DNA from 3 places in the Paenibacillus sp. PAMC21692 genome. Region 3 is predicted to be linked to each of the others. Evidence: riboswitches for the same ligand, from Rfam matches in the RefSeq annotation. Region 3 holds a riboswitch; each other region holds the start of a gene.

Region 1 (6,012 bases), 1.8 Mb from region 3:
AAGAAATCGCCGACAGCGTCGGCTTGTCCAAATATGCCGTATCGCGCGCGTTAGCCGGCAAGTCCGGCGTAAGCGCGCATTCCAGAGAGCTGATTCTCAAGAAAGCGGCAGAACTCGGCTACCGAAAGGAAATTCCACCCGCGGTAACGCCCCGGCGACGCGACGAGCAAGCGGAGGACCAACGACGGGTATGGACGGGAACGGTGCTTGTCCTCTTCCCGGACGTAAGGTCGCAGAATCCGGAATCCGCTTACTGGGGGCCGCTGTTCGAAGGGATAACAGCCGCGTTGAATCAGAAGGGCATTCATTTTGCTACGCTGGTCAAACCCGACATCCACTCGTTATTCTCGCTGTTGAACCCGGAAGCCATCATCGGGGTTCTTGCCGTCGGAAGCATCGCATCGCCCATCCTCCACGAATGCCGCCGCCTCGGCAAGCCCGTTGTCATGGTCGATCATTGGGACAAGGGCTTCCCATGCGACAGTATCTTCTCCGACAATCTGGCCGGCATAAACGAAATCATGTCGACGATGCTCGGCAAGGGTTATCGGGAGTACCAATTCGTCGGCAAAATCGCCGATGCCTATAGCTTCTATGAGCGTTGGCTCGGTTTTAACGCCGCTCTGATGGATGCCGGGCTTCCCCAGCATCAGATTCCGGCTTTGCTCCAGTACGAATACGAGGGCTGCGACGAGGCGCTTCGAGAAGCGTTTGCGACAAGACCGCTCCCTCAGGTTTTCGTCTGCGCCAACGATTATTACGCAAGCCTGTTAGCCAAGGCGGTAAAGAAACTTGATCCATCCAGCGAAGGCATCGTCTTTACCGGCTTCGACAACTCTTATCCCGGCGTAACGGTCGCAACGGTCAACGTCGAGGAAGAGATCCTTGGCATAAGAGCCGTGGACCAATTGCTTTGGCGTATCCACCATCCAACGGCAAGCTACGAGCGGAAGCTGATTCGTGGCCGACTCGTCGTCAACGAATAGGCGCATGTCAGCCAACAGAAAAACCCCCGGAAACGGGCAAGCTCGGCTTGCTCGATTCGGGGGTTCTTTTTGCGGGAAGGCAAAGCTATTTTTTCAGATGGTAAGGAACGGTCGTGACGATCACGTCCTTCTGATACAGAAGGCGGGTCCGGATATAGAAGCTGGTCTGGTTATGCAGGAAGTTATGCCAGCCTTTCTTCGGTATGAATTGGGGAATGATGACCGTCACCTGGTAATGATTTTCCTTGGCCTTGCGGTCCACGACGTCGATAAACTTCATGAGCGGCTGTATGATACTCCGGTACGGCGAATGCAAGGTGACGAGCCTGACGTCCGGATGCAGCTTGCTCCACTTTTCCCGGAACGCGGCTTCCTCCTCCCGCTCGAACGGCACGTATACGGCGATGATCTGGCTGGCGGCAAGCGATCTCGCGTAGCTCAGCGATTGCTCCACGACATGAGTGATCCCTGCCACTGGCAGAATCAGAACGTTGCCTTCGATAGCCTTCACCGGCTCGCCCGTGGATAGGCCAAGCTGCTCGCCCACCGCTCCGTAATGCCTGTTAATGCCGAGCAACAACCAGATCAGGACGGGCAGGAATACGAGCACGGGCCATACCTGCGGAAACTTCGTCAGGAAAAACATCATCGTTACCACTAAGCTGATCGCCGCGCCGACCGTGTTAATCGCGAGCTTGATCCCCCAGCCGGCCGGCTTCTCGCGAAGCCATTTGCGCATCATGCCGGATTGCGACAGCGTAAACGGGATGAATACGCCGACCGCGTAGAGCGGAATCAACTGTTCCGTATGTCCGCCAAAAAGCACGATGAGCAGGATGGAACAAATGCCAAGCATGATGATGCCGTTGGAATAACCAAGCCGGTCGCCCCTCGCCGTAAACATTCTGGGGATAAACTTATCTTTGGCCAGATTGACCGCGAGCATGGGAAAAGCGGAATAGCCCGTATTGGCCGCCAGAATGAGGATAAGCGCCGTCGTTCCCTGAATGGCATAATACATGAAGTTTCGCCCGAAAGCATCCTCCGCGATCTGCGAGACGACCGTTGCCTCCGCAGTCGGCGCGATTCCGTACTCGTAGGCCATCACAACGATGCCCGAGAATAGCACCGCGAGCAAAATCCCCATCGCGGCAAGCGTTCTGGATGCATTGACCGGCGCGGGTTTCCTGAAGTTCGGGATCGCGTTGGAGATCGCTTCGACCCCAGTCAGCGCGGAGCTGCCGGAAGCGAATGCCTTCAGCAGCAGGAAAAGTCCGATGCCTGCCACCGGCGTCCCTACGGGCGTATGCAATTCCTGCGGAATCGCTCCCGTTGCCATGTCGTACAATCCTTTTCCAATTAGAACGAACAATGCAAGAACGAACAAATATACGGGATAAGCCAGGACGGACGCCGACTCCGTTACGCCCCGCAGGTTAAGCAGCGTAAGCAGAATGACGAATACGACGGCTATGGGCACCGTATACGCATGCAAGCTCGGGAATGCGGAGGTGATGGCATCGGTTCCGGCCGAGACGCTAACCGCTACCGTTAAAATATAGTCGACCAACAAGGAGGCGCCGGCGATAAGGCCGGGGTACTTGCCCAGATTTTCTTTCGAGACGACATAAGCGCCGCCCCCTTGCGGATAGGCGTATATAATTTGCCGATATGACAGAATAAGCGCCGTCAGCAGCAGCAGGACGCCGATTCCGATCGGAATGGAATACCAGAACGCGGCCATGCCGACGGTCATTAGCACAAGCAGAATTTGTTCGGGGCCGTATGCGACGGACGACAACGCGTCCGACGAGAGAATCGCCAGCGCTTTTGTTTTGTTCAACTTCTGCTCGCCAAGCTCCGTCGACTTCAGCGGTCTTCCGATCAACACTCGTTTAAGCGCGGATAACATTAGAACCACCGCCCGACTGGAGCCTTTTCATCGTTGATTTTTTCAATTTGTCCATCTCCCCTGTGCTTTGTTGGCTGGAAGGGAAGGTTTCTACTTCGTTTGCTGCGGCATTCCGGCGGGCCCATGCCGTTTTTAGCGCAGCAAAAAGCCGCAAGGCAGCACCTTGCGGCTTAACGAGCCGAAGTCATACCCATTCCAATAACGCTTACGAGGTTAGCTGACGGATTCGGGCCATTAGATAGCCCTACGGCGGTTGTTATGCCGATTCACCCCTGACGCTTGTCATTATCGATAAGCGCCGTTTGGTTCCCCCGCTCTTCTTCATTGTCCTCAAGAAGACTCAGCGAATTTATGATGTAGTGATCATAACTCGTTTATTGAAGGGTGTAAAACGACATTTCGGCTCAAAAATGGTTGTTTCAATTCAAAGATAGCCAATAAAACGCTCGCAGCAGTTGCTTCTTATTCATTTGATCCGTGGATATCGTTTTTTCTCGCCTTTATCCGAGATATCCTCGAAAATTCTAGATTAATTTTTTCGTTAAACGCAGCAGATAAAGAAAAAACGGTGCTCCCAGCAATGTCGTGACCGCGCCTGCAGGCAAGCTCGTCACACGATGCTCCATGCCCGGCAACGAGAAGGAAAGCGTCGCGCTCCCCGCGATCCAATCCGCGGCAATCAGCAGCGTTCCCGCCAACAATACGCTTGCGGGAAACAGATAGACGGGATGCCGGCCGACCAGCTTCGCCGCAATATGGGGACCAATCAAACCTGCGAAGCCGATGGCCCCTACCGCGGACACGGATACCGCCGTCAGCGCCGCGGCAAGAAGCAAGAGGAGCAGCCGGGTACGAAAAAGGGGCAAGCCGAGCCCGACCGCCGTCTCGTCGCCCAGTTGCAGCACCGCCGCCCTTCTTGCCATTAGCAGCGCGCAGGGAACAAGCGCCAGCGCCCATGGCCATATCATGTTCCAGTGCGCCCATACCCGTCCGTTAAGCGAACCGAACGACCACAGCAGGATGGATGCCAAGCCCTCCTGCTGTCTCAGCATAAGCAATGAGTTCGCCGCCTGCAGCACGGAAGCTGCCAAGACGCCGATCAACGCCAATCGCGGGCCGCTGCCGCCGGTTCTCCCATTGATCATGTAAAGCATGCCAATCGAGAGCAATGCGCCTCCCAATGCGACAATCGGCATCCGTCCGTTTATGGGAATCGCGGCCGACGAGAACTGCATCGTCAATATGACGGCCAACACCGCGCCTGCCGACACGCCGATCAAGCCCGGCTCCATGAGCGGATTCCGCATGACGACTTGAAGAATGGCTCCGGCAAGTCCTAGAAGACCTCCCGCCGTCATGGCGACAAGAGCCCGCGGCAGACGCAGATTCCAGACGATATGCCGGTACCCGTCCTGCCCGTTTCCTGACAGGGCGGCCATTATCTCTTCCAAGGACAGCGGCGTTCGGCCGAATGCAAGATGGAGAAGCACGAGCGCCGTCAGCATGGCAAGCAGGACACCGGTTACGATCCAAAATCTGCGGGAATGTCGGGCTGACCGTTCACCGATTCCGGGAATAGCCTTATTGTCCGCCATGGAATGCTCCTCCATTCCTTCTCGACAGAATCAACAGGAAGACCGTCCCGCCGACCAACGTCGTCCAAACGCCGACGGGCAGCTCCAACGGAGCGAACAGCAGCCGCCCCAGTTGATCCGCCAAGGCGAGCAAAACGGCTCCTATCAACGCCGAGACCGGCAATACGAGACGCGCGTCCTGCGAAAGTATGACGGCTCGCGCCAGGTGCGGAGCCAGTAAGGAAACATAGCCGATTGGACCGCACTCGGCGACCGTCGACGCTACTAACATCGCGCTGGCAAGCAGGATCACAATTCGTGATAGACCAGCGTTGATGCCAAGCCCCGAAGCCGATTCGTCGCCAAGCTGCAAGAGATTAACCCGCTTCGCAAGAACGAACGCAACGGGAAGCATGGCGGCGAACCAAGGCAGCACGCGAAGCACTTGCTCCCAGCCGCGGTTGGCAAGCGAACCCAGCAGATACGCATAAAGCAGATTCACATCGTTGCTGGCCCCCATGGCGATCAACACGATAAGCAGGCCGTTCAACATCGCCGTGACCGACATCCCGATCAACAGCATGCCCGCCGCACCACGGGTGATCCTTGCGGCCATGATAACGACGGCGCCACCAGCCAGCCCTCCCGCCAAGGCATACAGCGGCTGCAGATGGTAGGGAACAGGCAGCCTCAGCACCAGAATCGCGGCCGCAGCAAGCGACGCCCCGGCGGACAAGCCCAGCAATTCCGGGCCTGCAAGCCGATTGTTCATCGCTCCTTGCATCAGCGTACCGGAGACAGCCAGCATGGCGCCTACCATGAGCCCCAGCACTATACGGGGCAGCCGAATTTCCGCTACGATCGTCCAGACCAAGTCATCTCCTTCTCCGAAAAGCAGCCCCGCCAGCTCTCCCCATGACGGCGAAGGGGTACCTCCCTTCAAGCCGACGGTGATTACCGCGGCAATCGCAAGGAAACCAAACAGCATTGCTGGCAGCAGTCTTCTTTGGGGACGCCTCTCTATAGGCTTCGGGATCGCAACAGTCTCGCTTGGCATATTCGAGCCTCCTAGAATATTTCCGGATACAGGATGGCCAGCGCTTCGTCCATTAGAATGCCAAGCGAGCGGGTTCCCCGCCCGTCGCCCCAGATCGGCGAACGCACCTCATGCACTTGCCCATTCTGCACCGCCTTCAGCTTGCTCCAGAGCGGGGAAGCCGCGAGCTGCTCCGATACGGGCAGCGTGCCCGGGCTGTAAGAATAACTTTCGACGAAGATGACATCGGGATCCTCGACAAGCAATCGCTCCAGCGAATATGGCACGCTGCCCTCTCCGTAAGGATCGTCCTCCGCCTTTTCCACCTGCCAAGGATAGTTCGAGAACTCCTTCATGACGGATCCTCCAAGCCCGGTTGCCGTTACAACCGAGAAGTTGACGTCCGATCCGAAAATAATGAGCGCCTTCTTGTCCATTGGGCTTTTCTCCTTGGCCGTTTCCAGCTTCTCCATGAAACGCGCCTTCGCGGCGGCCGCTTCATCG
Region 2 (6,012 bases), 2.3 Mb from region 3:
CGCTTTCGAAGAACAACACGCATTATCGCGCTCTCCTGCAGAAGCTGGAGCTCTTCGACCGTTACGTAGACCAAGAGGTCGTTGGGAACACGCCAGAGAAAATCGACGATCAGCTCAACGTGATTATGTCGCTCTACAACGAAGTCGAGAACGTCAGCGATGCCTGCAGCAGTCACAATAAGAAAGACGACAAGGACCCCACGGCTGACTATATCCGCAGATTTAAGAAAGCCTTGCCTCTAGAGAAAAGAGCCGTTCGCTCTTCCGCGGCCGAATACAAGCTGGATCCGGCGAAGGATCGCCCGTTATGGGCACTCCTCACGAGCAAAGGCCTGCCGGGGCTTGCGGAAGATATAAACGGAGTTACGGGCACGGGCGGCAGCAATACGATCGCGCTCTTCGAAATCGGGCCAGATAAAAAAGGGATGTTCAAGGAAACAAAACTCGCGCTGCGATCCTATGAGGAGATGTCCGAGATGGCGTCCGAGAATAAAAAGGATTCGGCAGACGATGAAAACGGCAACGTGGCAATGGATAACAAAATCGATCGGGCGGGCGCTCGCCTGGCAGCTATGTCCCGATTGGACAAACTGCTAGACGCAGGCGTCATCGCCGGCGCGGAGATGGCATTACACAACTCGGGAATTAGCGGATCCGGCGGAAGATATAAATTTCTGAAGCCTTTAAACGATGATATCGAAGCGAGCCGCAAGGAATCGTTTAACGTGGATGACCCCGTCTTCCAACGGGCCATGTCGCGCTTGCAGTTAATCGATACTCTCGCCATGCAAGTTGACCTCCAAGGCGGAAACTTCATGATTGAACGCGATGATGACGGCAATGTGCTTGGAGTGAAGGGGCTCGACAACGATATGGCATTCGGCGCGCAGAGCGATCTGGATTCCAATCACCAGGAATACCCTGGCCTTAGCAAGTTCGTAGACAGAGAGCTGGCGAAACGCATCTTGGCTCTCAAGCCGGACGATCTGCGAACACTGATGGAGGATCTACTTACTCCTGCCGAGATTAACGCCCTAGTCGACAGGCTCGTCAAGCTTCAGAATCATCTTCGCAAGGAAGCGTCGAGACTGCTGGGCAGAGAGGAGTGGAGTACGGTAAATGAAATGCTGAGCCAAGGCGACACGAGTGATGGTTCGGACCTCGACATGCCAGCGTCGCATTCGCGGTCTAAGACGGCGCAGCAGGACCCCTTGCCGGAAGACGAATAACCGCATCTTCTGTATGCTATTCCATGACGAGTTTCCTATATTGAAAACAAAAAAGCGCCGTTCCGGAAGCTGAGCAGCATACCAGAACGGCGCTTTTGTTGTGGCGTCTGACTCCTCTTATTTGGAAATTTCCGGAGTAGTCAGTTGATCGTAGAAATCCACGCCATTGTCTTTGTTCTCGGAAGCGCGAAGCGCCATCGCGGAACGAGGATGCTCGTCGAGAATGCCCGTGATCATGTAAGGAATAATGTAACCCCATTCTTCCTTCTCGCGAAGCGGAATCATGTATTTCTCGATCATGTCCAGCACTGGACGCACGTTGTAGCGCGTATTTTGAAGCTGGGAGACGAGCAGTTCCGTGTTGCAGTTGCCCGCAGCGCGGCCCATGCCGTATACGGAAGCATCCAAAAGCTCTACGCCTTTGCCAGCAGCAAGAAGCGTATTGGCGAATGCCAGCTGCAAGTTGTTGTGGGCGTGAATGCCAAGACGTTTGTTCGGAAGATACTGTTGGAATTTGTCCACCAGGTAGGTGAAGTCTTCAGGCTTCAGGCTGCCGTAAGAGTCTACGATGTAGACTACATCAACTACGCTCTCGTTAATCGCTTGGAACGCTTCGATCAATTGGTTCTCCATGACGTTGGACAATGCCATAATGTTAAGCGTCGTCTCGTAGCCGCGGTCGTGGAACACCTTCACCAGCTCAAGCGCCTTGTCCACGTCTTGAATGTAGCAGGCAACGCGGATCAGGTCCAGCAGGCTCTCGCTGCGGGGAAGGATATCGTTTTCGTCGACGCGCCCGATGTCAACAAGCGCGGACAGCTTCGTATTGCCTTTGTTTGGAATAACCTTCTTCAGGAAGTCGTCGTTAAGGAAACGCCATGGACCGGCGTTCTCGGCGCCTTTGAGCAGCTTCGGAGAGTTTTTGTAGCCAATCTCCATATAATCGACTCCGGCTTCGTTAAGGCTATTATAAAGGTGCTGGACAAACTCGATGCTGAAATCCCAGTTGTTGACGAGTCCGCCATCCCGAATAGTACAGTCGACGATTTTGCAGTGACTTGTTTTCGATTGCATACGTACTGCTCCTTTGAATTGAACATGAGTTCATTTTTATCTACCATCATACTTGATAAGCCGCGGGAACGCAAAGAAAATATGTCGCTTTTTGCGATTTTTCCGCTCCTCCTGTCCGAATAACTCCTCATTTACAAATGGATATTTTAACGCTAAAATATTATGTAAACAATAACGCTTAATTTCTCCTTCCAGGGAGAAAACGGGGGAACCAACGCGAACCGGTCGCATGGCTGCATGGACCGCACGCAGGGGGTGAATCCGGGGATTTGTGCCCCCGGTAGGGTTTTCTCTCTAACCCGAATCCGACAGCTAACCTCGTCAGCGGAAGAAGGAGAGATGAACATGTCTTTATTCCTGGAAAATTCTTCATTCCCCATCGAGCTGCCCCAGCATGTCAACATCAGCCGCATCGAACTATTCGTCATTCCCGCTCTCGCCGTCGACTCGACCGGATTTCGTGTATGTCTCAGGCTGACCAGCGATCTTGGCATCGGCTGGAGCGAACAATTCATCTGCGAGAACGACGCCAGCTTCGATCTGGAGCATTGGAGAGAGCTTCTTCAATCGTTCATTGGCCGCTTCCCGCTTAGTTCGGTAACCGAACGTTTGACCGAGATTATTATGAGCAGAGGGGAATCCGACAAGCGGGTGTGTCAGATGTTCATCACAGGCATGGAGCAGATTCGGGAGATGGGCATGATGCCAGGCATCGGTTCTGTCACTGCCTTCCAGGCCGAGGAATCCGTGCTGCAACAACGCGCCGTCGCCTACCTGTCGCTGGATTAGGGATCGCTGCAAGTTGAAATTTCGGACTCCTTAATTCATGGAGCCGCGTAATGAAAAAGAGCCCGGGCACCATCCACGGCGGATGTTGTTCGGGCTCTTGGTCTGTACTTCTTGCCGTTAAGAACCAGTCGAGCGGTAATGCCTGACACCGATCCTCCATACCAGCAGGCATGGGAGCAGAAATAACAGACCTCCGAAAGGCACCAGCATTCCTGTTACCCAGTTCCCCTCCTCCTTGTCCAGCAAATACATAAGGGGCAAATACGTCACGCACCCGAACGGGACGATAAACGTAAAGAACCGAGTCACCCACTTCTCATAGATCGTCAGCGGATATTGCGCCATCTCGCGGCCTCCGTCGGTGAACACGTTCGCGATCTCAATCGCTTGTATGGTCCAGAAGCAGAAGGTAGCCGCCAGGATAAAGATGCCCGTGAAGATCATCACGCCGTTAAATACCATAAAGAACAGCGTAATCGCTTTGGGAAAGCTCCATACTTGAGGCAGATTCGCGATGGACCAGATCAGCACAATCGTGCTCTGCAGCAAACGTCCGATACGCGTAAATTCGAACTTCGAGCCCAGCACCTGGACGACAGTGCCGCGCGGTCTTACCAGCAAACGGTCGAAGTCTCCGCTGGCGACCAGGCTGGAGAAGGCGTCGAATCCCCTTGCGAAGCATTCGCTAAGAGAAAACGACAAGTGAATGACCGCGAAGCAAAGCGTCACCTCGAAGAAACTCCAGCCCTCCAACTGCCCGAATCGCTCGAACATGAAATACAGCCCCCCGAACACCATAAACGGGATAAAAAATTGGCCTACGCTGAGCAGCAAGAACGAGGTTCTGTACTGCAGCTGCGACTTGAGTTGAATATTCAAATAACGGAAATATAATGACATCGCGTTCTCCTCACCCTCCTTGCACAACGACGTTGCGAAGCGCCTTGCGCATCAGCCACATGCCGAACGCAGCCAATGCCGCTATCCAACCAAACTGTACGCCGATGCCGATCAGCGCTTCCTGCTGCGGGATATGTCCCGAATAGACGCGGAACGGGAAGTCTGTCGTCCAGCGAAACGGCAGCGCATACGTTATTCGCTGCAGCCACTCCGGCATAAGCGGCACTGGGATGACCATGCCCGCCAGAAACTCTCCCGCCACCGAGATCATAAGCATGGATCCCGTCGGCGACATCGTCCAGAATACCGAGATGTAAATCAGCATGGAAATCGCCACGACGAGAATCAAGCCAAGCAGCAGCGATACGACAAACAGCAGCAGCGCCGTCCAGCTTGGAGGAGCGCTTAGCCCATAAGGCTCCGGCAACAGAAACACAACCGTCGTAATGGGAAAGCAGCGAAGCACGGCGCCCGCCACCCGCTGGGCAAGCAGCTTGGAAAACCAGAACGGGTACAGCCCCATCGGCCTGCATAACTCGTAAGCGATATTGCCGCTCGTAACCATGGCGAATATTTCGTTATCCCTGATCCACAACATAATTAAGGAAAGAAAAATTTGTTGGAGCCACACGTAAGTAATTAAGTCCTGAAGGGGAAAAGCAGTGGAATCCCCGCCGCCGCTTCTGTAGAAGGCCGCGAAGATCATAATGAAGACAAATCCGAAAAACAGCTGAGTGGCCATGCCGGCCAGCGCCGCCGCGCGGTATTGCATGCCGTTGATAAAACGCAGCCGCCAGATCGAAACGTAGGCTCTCATATTTGATGCTCCTCATACAGCTGCACGATCATCTCGTCAATGTCCTTGGAGTCGACGCTTATGTCCAACAGCTCGACCGATCCCGACAGCTGCGCAATGACGTCCGCCAGTACGACGGATTCCGTATCGAAGCTGTATACGGCACGCTCTGTCGACCATTCCAGTCTCGTCGCGCCAGGAATTTCGACCGGCTCTCCCCCGTATTCGCGGTAGTCTGCCGTAATCGTACGTCCTGTGCCGAAGCGGCTTCGCAGCTCTTCCAACGAACCATCATAAAGCAACGTTCCTTTGCCGATCATGAGAATCCGGTCCGCGAGCGCCTCGATATCGCTCATGTCATGCGTCGTCAGGATGACGGTGACGCCCCTCTCCTGATTGATCCTGCGAATAAAACTTCTGACCGCAAGCTTGCTGACGGCATCCAGCCCGATCGTCGGTTCGTCGAGGAACAGAATTTTGGGGCTGTGGAGCAGCGATGCCGCAATCTCGCAGCGCATCCGCTGTCCGAGACTAAGCTGCCTGACCGGAACGCCGAGCAAATCTGCGAGCGCAAGCATTTCCGTCAACACGGCCAGGTTCTCCCTGTACATCTCATCCGGAATCCGATAGATGTCGCGCAGCAGTTCGAAGGAGTCGATGACCGGGACATCCCACCAGAGCTGCGAGCGCTGGCCGAATACGACGCCGATATGCCGTACATAATCCGTTCTTTCCTTCCACGGCGTATATCCCATGATGGAGCAGGTGCCGCCGTCCGGCACAAGAATGCCGCTCATCACCTTGATCGTCGTCGACTTCCCGGCGCCGTTTGGCCCGATATAACCGACGATCTCTCCTTCGTTGACCGTGAAGGAGATGTCCTTTAATGCTTCCACGATACGATGCTTGCGAACAAACAGCGCCTTCACCGCCTGACGCAGCCCCGCGGTGCGCTCTGCTACTTTGAAACTTTTGCCGATGCCAGTTAACTGAATAATACCTTTTTCCATAGTTGTAAGCGTTATCCTCCTGTTAGAGTCGGAAGAAGAATATATCTCATACGACGGAGGTTGTAAAGAGGTAATTTCAAAAAGTTTCGTGAACGATGGAAATTCATCCAATTTCACCGATTTTCGGCGCCGTTGCGCGATATTTGCTTCGTCCGGCGGATAACCCGATTTTTAGGCTTTGCAACAAAAGCGGCCCCGCTAAGGCGACCCCGCA
Region 3 (6,012 bases):
GGCCCTCGAGCTCCTGCTAATCTCTAGCCCCCGCGCCATCGCTGATCCTAGACCTCCAACTCTCACCGATCTCAGGCCCTCCCGCTCCCTAAGCCTTGGTCGGGTCGAACGAGCTCTTGAGCGACACGATTCGGTTAAAGGCCAGCTTGCCGCCGCCCGAATCCTTGGAGTCGACGCTGAAGTAGCCGTGGCGGAAGAATTGGAACTTGTCGCCTCCGACAGCGTCCTTCATGTTCGGCTCCACGTAACCTTGCTCGACTTGCAGCGAATTCGGATTGATGCGTTCCAGGAACGACTTATCGGAGCCTTGCGACGCCTCGTCCAAAATAAGCGGCTCGTATAAACGGAAGTCCGCCGGTACCGCCTGCGACGCTTCAACCCAATGGATCGTCCCCTTCACCTTGCGCTCGCTAAATCCGCTCCCGCTTTTCGTCTTCGGATCGTACGTGCAGCGAAGCTCTACGACTTCGCCGTTCTCGTCCTTCACGGCCTCTTGGCAAGTAATGAAGTAAGCATGCTTCAGCCTCACCTCGTTGCCGGGGAACAAGCGGAAATACTTGCTCGGCGGATTCTCCATAAAGTCGTCGCGTTCGATATAAATTTCGCGCGAAAACGGAATTTGGCGGATGCCCATTTCTTCGTTCTCCGCATTGTTCTCCGCTTCCAGCAGCTCCGTCTGTCCTTCCGGATAGTTGGTGATGACAACCTTAAGCGGCCGCAGCACCGCCATCGTCCGAAGCGCCTTCAGCTTCAGGTCCTCGCGGATGAAGTGCTCCAGGTTCCGCTCGTCCACGACGCTGTTGCTTTTGGCAACGCCGATCTCGCGGCAGAATGCGCGAATCGCCTCCGGCGTGTAGCCGCGCCGGCGCATGCCACTGATCGTCGGCATCCTCGGGTCGTCCCAGCCGTCTACAACGCCTTCGTCTACGAGCTGCTTCAAATAACGTTTGCTCATCACCGTGTTGGTGATGTTGAGCCGAGCGAATTCGTACTGGCGGGGAGTGCTCTCCATCTCGCACTCCGCGATGGCCCAGTCGTATAGCGGACGATGGTCCTCGAACTCCAGCGTACAAACGGAGTGGGAGATCCCTTCGATCGCGTCGCTGAGCGGGTGGGCGTAATCGTACATGGGATAGATGCACCAAGCGTCGCCTGTCCGATGATGATGCGAATGGGAGATCCGATAGAGAACGGGATCGCGCATCGTGATATTTGGCGAACCCATGTCGATCTTCGCCCGCAGGACTCGCTCGCCATCCTTGAATTCTCCCGCGCGCATCCGGGCGAACAGATCCAGATTTTCCTCCACACTGCGATTCCGGCCGGGACTTTCCTTGCCCGGCTCCGTAAGCGTCCCTCTCATCTCGCGCATCTCGTCCGCCGTCAAATCGCAGACGTAGGCCTTCCCCTTCTTAATAAGAAGCACCGCTCGATTATATAACTCTTCGAAGTAATCCGAAGCGAACCGCAGCTCATCCCAATCGAAGCCCAGCCAGCGCACGTCCTCCTGGATGGCCTCAACGTACTCCGTGTCCTCCTTGACGGGATTCGTATCATCGAAGCGCAGATTCGTCTTTCCTTTGAACTCATCCGCGAGCTCGAAGTTCAGACAGATCGACTTCGCATGTCCGATATGCAGATAGCCGTTCGGCTCCGGCGGGAAGCGCGTAACGACTTCTTGCACGCGGCCACTCTTTAAATCTTCCACGACAATATTTTTGATGAAATTGGAGGATGACGACTTGTTCTCCATTGTGTTTTCCACTAGCGACCTACCCCTTTTCCACTCGTGCGCCCATCCGGGGACTGTCTCGCATTCCCCAGGCCTTCACGTCGATTCTAACGTTGCTTATAGAGGACGTTCAAAAAGTCCGCTTTTGATCACGAAGTATGCCATGAAGCCTACTCGATATCGAATCTTGAATGCAAGCGAAAACTAAGCATATGCTTTCGAAGTATGTTTCCTCCGGAAACATTGTAGGTGCTCACGTAGCTTCCACTACGCTCCGCTCCTCAGTTTCTACTTTCATTCAATCTTCTACAGCGTTTTTGAAAAAACGCAGCATCGGAAGCATAAGCTCATGTGCTGAAAACCGAACTTTTTGAACTCGAACTTATAAAGGATTGTCCGACACGGGACAACACCCTTCGCCTTATCGCGCCTCGCCGCTTTCAATAACGACAGCCGATTCATTGTATCTCCTTATGATACACAAAATTTAGCTAAATTACACGCTTTGGAAGCGCCTTCTACCCATGGTTTTTGAATTTGAAACGGATTATTTATAAATCTAATATTAATATCTTCTCATATTCAACACGAATCTACATTTTGCCATTATTATAATCCTTAGAAAATAACTTTGGATGACATTGCCTAATTCCCAATCGGGAAACGGGGGAACCACTTTGGGTGAATTGACTTCGACGTCTGGTGTTCTACAGCGCCTGAGAAGTCATAGGGAACCTTCAACCGAACCCCACAGCTAACCTCGTCGGCACCGGAAGGAGAACCACAAGTTGAAGAAGAAGATTAGCTCTGTATTACTAGGGCTTGTGCTTCTGCTAGCTTTCCAAGCAGGAAGCGCTTTCGCAAGCTCGGAGATGGACAACATTATCGAGGGTACGATCGGCTCGCCTTATTCTTACGGCGGATCCACCACAAAGGGTTTTGACTGCTCCGGATTTACCAGCTACATCTTCAAGAAGATGGACATTGATCTTCCTCGTAGATCGGTAGACCAAGCTACGGTCGGAACCAAAGTCGCTAAGGCTGATCTGCAGCCAGGCGATCTTGTCTTCTTCGACACAAGCGGCAAGGTAAACGGCGGAATCACGCACGTAGGCATCTACGTAGGCGACGGCAAATTTGCCCACGCTTCTACAAGCCGCGGCGTTATCATCGACGATCTTAACAGCTCCTATTATAAGTCCCGCTTTGTAACGGCGCGCAGCGTCATGGACGCCAAGCAATTCGAGACGTTCGCAGTCGCAGCTAAATAATGGACAAGGCAACAGCCTCCCCGGCAACGGGGAGGCTGTTCTTTTTGGAATTATAGGAAAGTATATGATTTCGTCGTACTTTCTCTATAATTCTCGGAACGAAACGCGCCCCGCCGCCAAAGGACGGCGTAGCCGTTTCGCCTTGGCGACAGCCGTTTGGTTTTCTCAGTGTAGAATCCGCCGCTTACGACCTCAGACGCTCCATATGACCCGCCAATCTACGACCTTGATGAAGGATCACTCCAAGCAGGACGAACATGATGACAACCAGTACGGCAAGATAAAAAATCGTATATTCCACTTCGAAGCGATCCATCAGCCAACCCGTCATTCTCGGAAACAAGGCGCCGCCGATACCTCCAAACGCTACCATTAGACTTGTCGTCCGCTCCGTCATACCCGGCAGCAAGCTGTTGGCGTACACCAATGCGATGCCGAACACGCCGGAGAAAAACAGTCCGCCAAGCGCAATCAATAGCAGCATCCCGTTCAAGCTGGTCGTAATCGTCATTAGCAGGAATACGATCGCGGCCCCCAGGGTAGAAATCGTCAGGTACCTTCCATAGCCGACCTTCTCCGCAATCACTCCCGCGAACAGCCTGCCCAGTACGATCGTTCCCCAGAACAAGCTAAGCGAAGCAGCCGCGCCAGCTTCTCCCATCTCCGTACGGGTGATGAGTATGGACGGAAGGTAGTTGGAGAAACTCATCTCCATCCCCACGTACATCAGGAAGAACAGCGCGCAGAGAATCAGGAAAGGCAACAGTCGACCCGAATATCCTAGCAAGACTCCTCCCGAAGGTTTGGACATGGTTGCGTCTTCCGGCGAACCCCCGCCGTCGGCACCCACATTTGTTTCCGCCTTGGCATCAGCATGGCTCGAAGCTGCACGTTCCCTTGCACCTGACGTTGCCGGCCTTGCCGCCAGCCCAAGCTGACTGTCCAGCTCACCGAAGGACATCGTCAACCATAAAACAAAGGTAATCCCCGCCATGGCGGACAGAATCGGGAATGACAGCTGCCAGATGTGCTCTTGAATAAGGTAGGCCACAGTCACCGGAATGATGAGCGCCCCGATTCCAAAGAACGTTTCGAGACGGCTCATGGCCGACGCCTTTCCCTTTACCAGGTCGATGATGACCGCCCCTACGATTGCCTCCGTCATCCCGAAGCCGACCCCCGCGATGGGAGCGATGGCGAGCATCCATCCCCAAGGCAGCAGCAAGCTGTACGCCGCTTCGCTAAGGGTGAGCAAACCCATGGCCAGCAATACGGCGCCGCGTTTCCCTATGCCCGCCGTCAGAGTAGGGGCTAGCAGAACGCCGACCATAAACCCCAGAAATTGATTCATTATCCACTGGCCGCCATCCTTGTAAGAGACGCCATAATAGGCAATCAACTGTTCTAATACCGAGCCTCCCACCACGTGGGCGATACCAATAACGAGATAAGATAAACATCCGATCCATAGCAGCTTCTTCACGTTGCCGATTCTCCTTACTACATACACGCGCCGCGGCGCCTATCTGATATAATCAAATTATGATGAATTCTGCAGAGCATGAACCTAACCTTAGTTATTATAAACCAAATCTATCGGCGCTGACTATCGGACCACTGGAAGTCTCCCACGCGGAACAGCTATGTACGTGGAGGTACGAAGAACCATACGAGCGCTTCAACTGGCCGTCCTGGGATCAAATGCAACAGGACGGAATCGAATTCGGTGATCCCGTCCTGCGAGCAGAGCAATATGGAGCCATTCTCGACGAACGGCAAAGGTTGATTGGCTATGCCCAATTCTTCCCCATGGGCAGCGTGACCAGACTTGGCCTCGGACTGTATCCCGACCTGTGCGGCCAAGGGTTGGGCTCTTCGGTTGTCGGTCTCATGGCAGCGGAAGCTCTTCGTCGATGTCCGGGCAACGAGATCGACCTCGAAGTGCTTGTGTGGAATGTCCGGGCCATCCGCGCCTATGAGAAAGCCGGCTTCAGCATTACCGACACCTATCTTCGCCCGTCTTTCAGCGGCGGGGAGCCTGAGTGGTTCCACTGCATGGTGTACGAAGCGCCTCGTTAAGCGCGTGTTTGCAGCTTCCAAGATCTGACGGCCACCTCATGAAGAGGCTTCCCACGGACTAACCTCATCCTTGCTGTCTGCAAACAGGATCAGACCGGGACGGACGAGCACCGAGACCGAACGAATCCATGCTCTGGAATCCAGATCCGTATACGAGCGGGATACTATCGCCCTTCGGCTCTCACCCAGTTGAACCAGGTTCGGGACAAAATACGGCCTCCAACTCCAATTCGCATACCGGTACTCTTCTTCCCGCTTCCAGACTCCGTCTTCCCCCCTGCTGAAATTCGCGGACAGCTGAATGCCTTCCTCGTTGCATAGGTATACCTTGGTGCAAGAGGATTTTAAATGCGGGATAAGCAACTCCAGCCAGTCGTCGGCCTTCTCCGGCAGTACCGCTCCAAGCATAATCGCCTGCAGGTGCTCCGCCAGACGTTCTGCCTGCTGCTGCCACCACCTCTCGGTATGAGCGAGCTGCCTAAGATTGCGTTCCAGCTCGTTCTCGATGACGGCGGCAAAGCTTGCCGGACCGATAAAGTCGGCTCCCGCCCGCGCGAACAAGAAACCTTGTACGTACCTGGCTCCGGATTGGATGGCGCGCTCCAGATCCTCTCTCGTCTCCACACCCTCGAACAGCAAAGAGGCGCCAATCTGCTCGGCAAGCTCGGAGAACGAACGAAGCACCCCATAGTAGCCATTGTGCGTCCCGCTTCGTTTGACGATATGCATATCGATCTTGAGCAGGTTGGGTTGAATCTGGGCGATACGATCGGCGCTGCTAAAGCCGCTCCCGACATCATCGATAGCGATCAGACAGCCGGCCGCGCGATAACGGTCGACCACCTCCCGCAACACATCCATGGAGCCATGGAAACTTTCCTCCGTTATTTCGATCACGATACGAGCCGGATCGGCATGATGCTTGGCGAT

The links. A riboswitch is a leader RNA that binds a small molecule or an ion and turns the genes downstream of it on or off. The one in region 3 is predicted to bind cyclic di-AMP.
Region 1: linked by a shared signal. The riboswitch ahead of H7F31_RS11475 (APC family permease) and the one ahead of H7F31_RS04660 (C40 family peptidase) in region 3 are both predicted to bind cyclic di-AMP.
Region 2: linked by a shared signal. The riboswitch ahead of H7F31_RS13590 (hypothetical protein) and the one ahead of H7F31_RS04660 (C40 family peptidase) in region 3 are both predicted to bind cyclic di-AMP.

Annotation. Positions count from the first base shown of each region.
Region 1 covers NZ_CP060293.1:2,929,544-2,935,555, reverse strand. The annotation lists gene H7F31_RS11480 (LacI family DNA-binding transcriptional regulator) at 1-986, shown strand, start outside; gene H7F31_RS11475 (APC family permease) at 1,072-2,898, opposite strand; cyclic di-AMP (ydaO/yuaA leader) riboswitch at 3,086-3,254, opposite strand; gene H7F31_RS11470 (FecCD family ABC transporter permease) at 3,423-4,493, opposite strand; gene H7F31_RS11465 (FecCD family ABC transporter permease) at 4,480-5,529, opposite strand; gene H7F31_RS11460 (ABC transporter substrate-binding protein) at 5,541-6,012, opposite strand, start outside.
Region 2 covers NZ_CP060293.1:3,449,831-3,455,842, reverse strand. The annotation lists gene H7F31_RS13600 (eCIS core domain-containing protein) at 1-1,229, shown strand, start outside; gene H7F31_RS13595 (aldolase catalytic domain-containing protein) at 1,347-2,303, opposite strand; cyclic di-AMP (ydaO/yuaA leader) riboswitch at 2,469-2,645, shown strand; gene H7F31_RS13590 (hypothetical protein) at 2,649-3,092, shown strand; gene H7F31_RS13585 (ABC transporter permease) at 3,210-3,992, opposite strand; gene H7F31_RS13580 (ABC transporter permease) at 4,003-4,809, opposite strand; gene H7F31_RS13575 (ABC transporter ATP-binding protein) at 4,806-5,798, opposite strand.
Region 3 covers NZ_CP060293.1:1,152,135-1,158,146, reverse strand. The annotation lists gene H7F31_RS04665 (glutamine--tRNA ligase/YqeY domain fusion protein) at 89-1,753, opposite strand; cyclic di-AMP (ydaO/yuaA leader) riboswitch at 2,365-2,516, shown strand; gene H7F31_RS04660 (C40 family peptidase) at 2,521-3,003, shown strand; gene H7F31_RS04655 (MFS transporter) at 3,188-4,486, opposite strand; gene H7F31_RS04650 (GNAT family N-acetyltransferase) at 4,546-5,082, shown strand; gene H7F31_RS04645 (EAL domain-containing protein) at 5,119-6,012, opposite strand, start outside.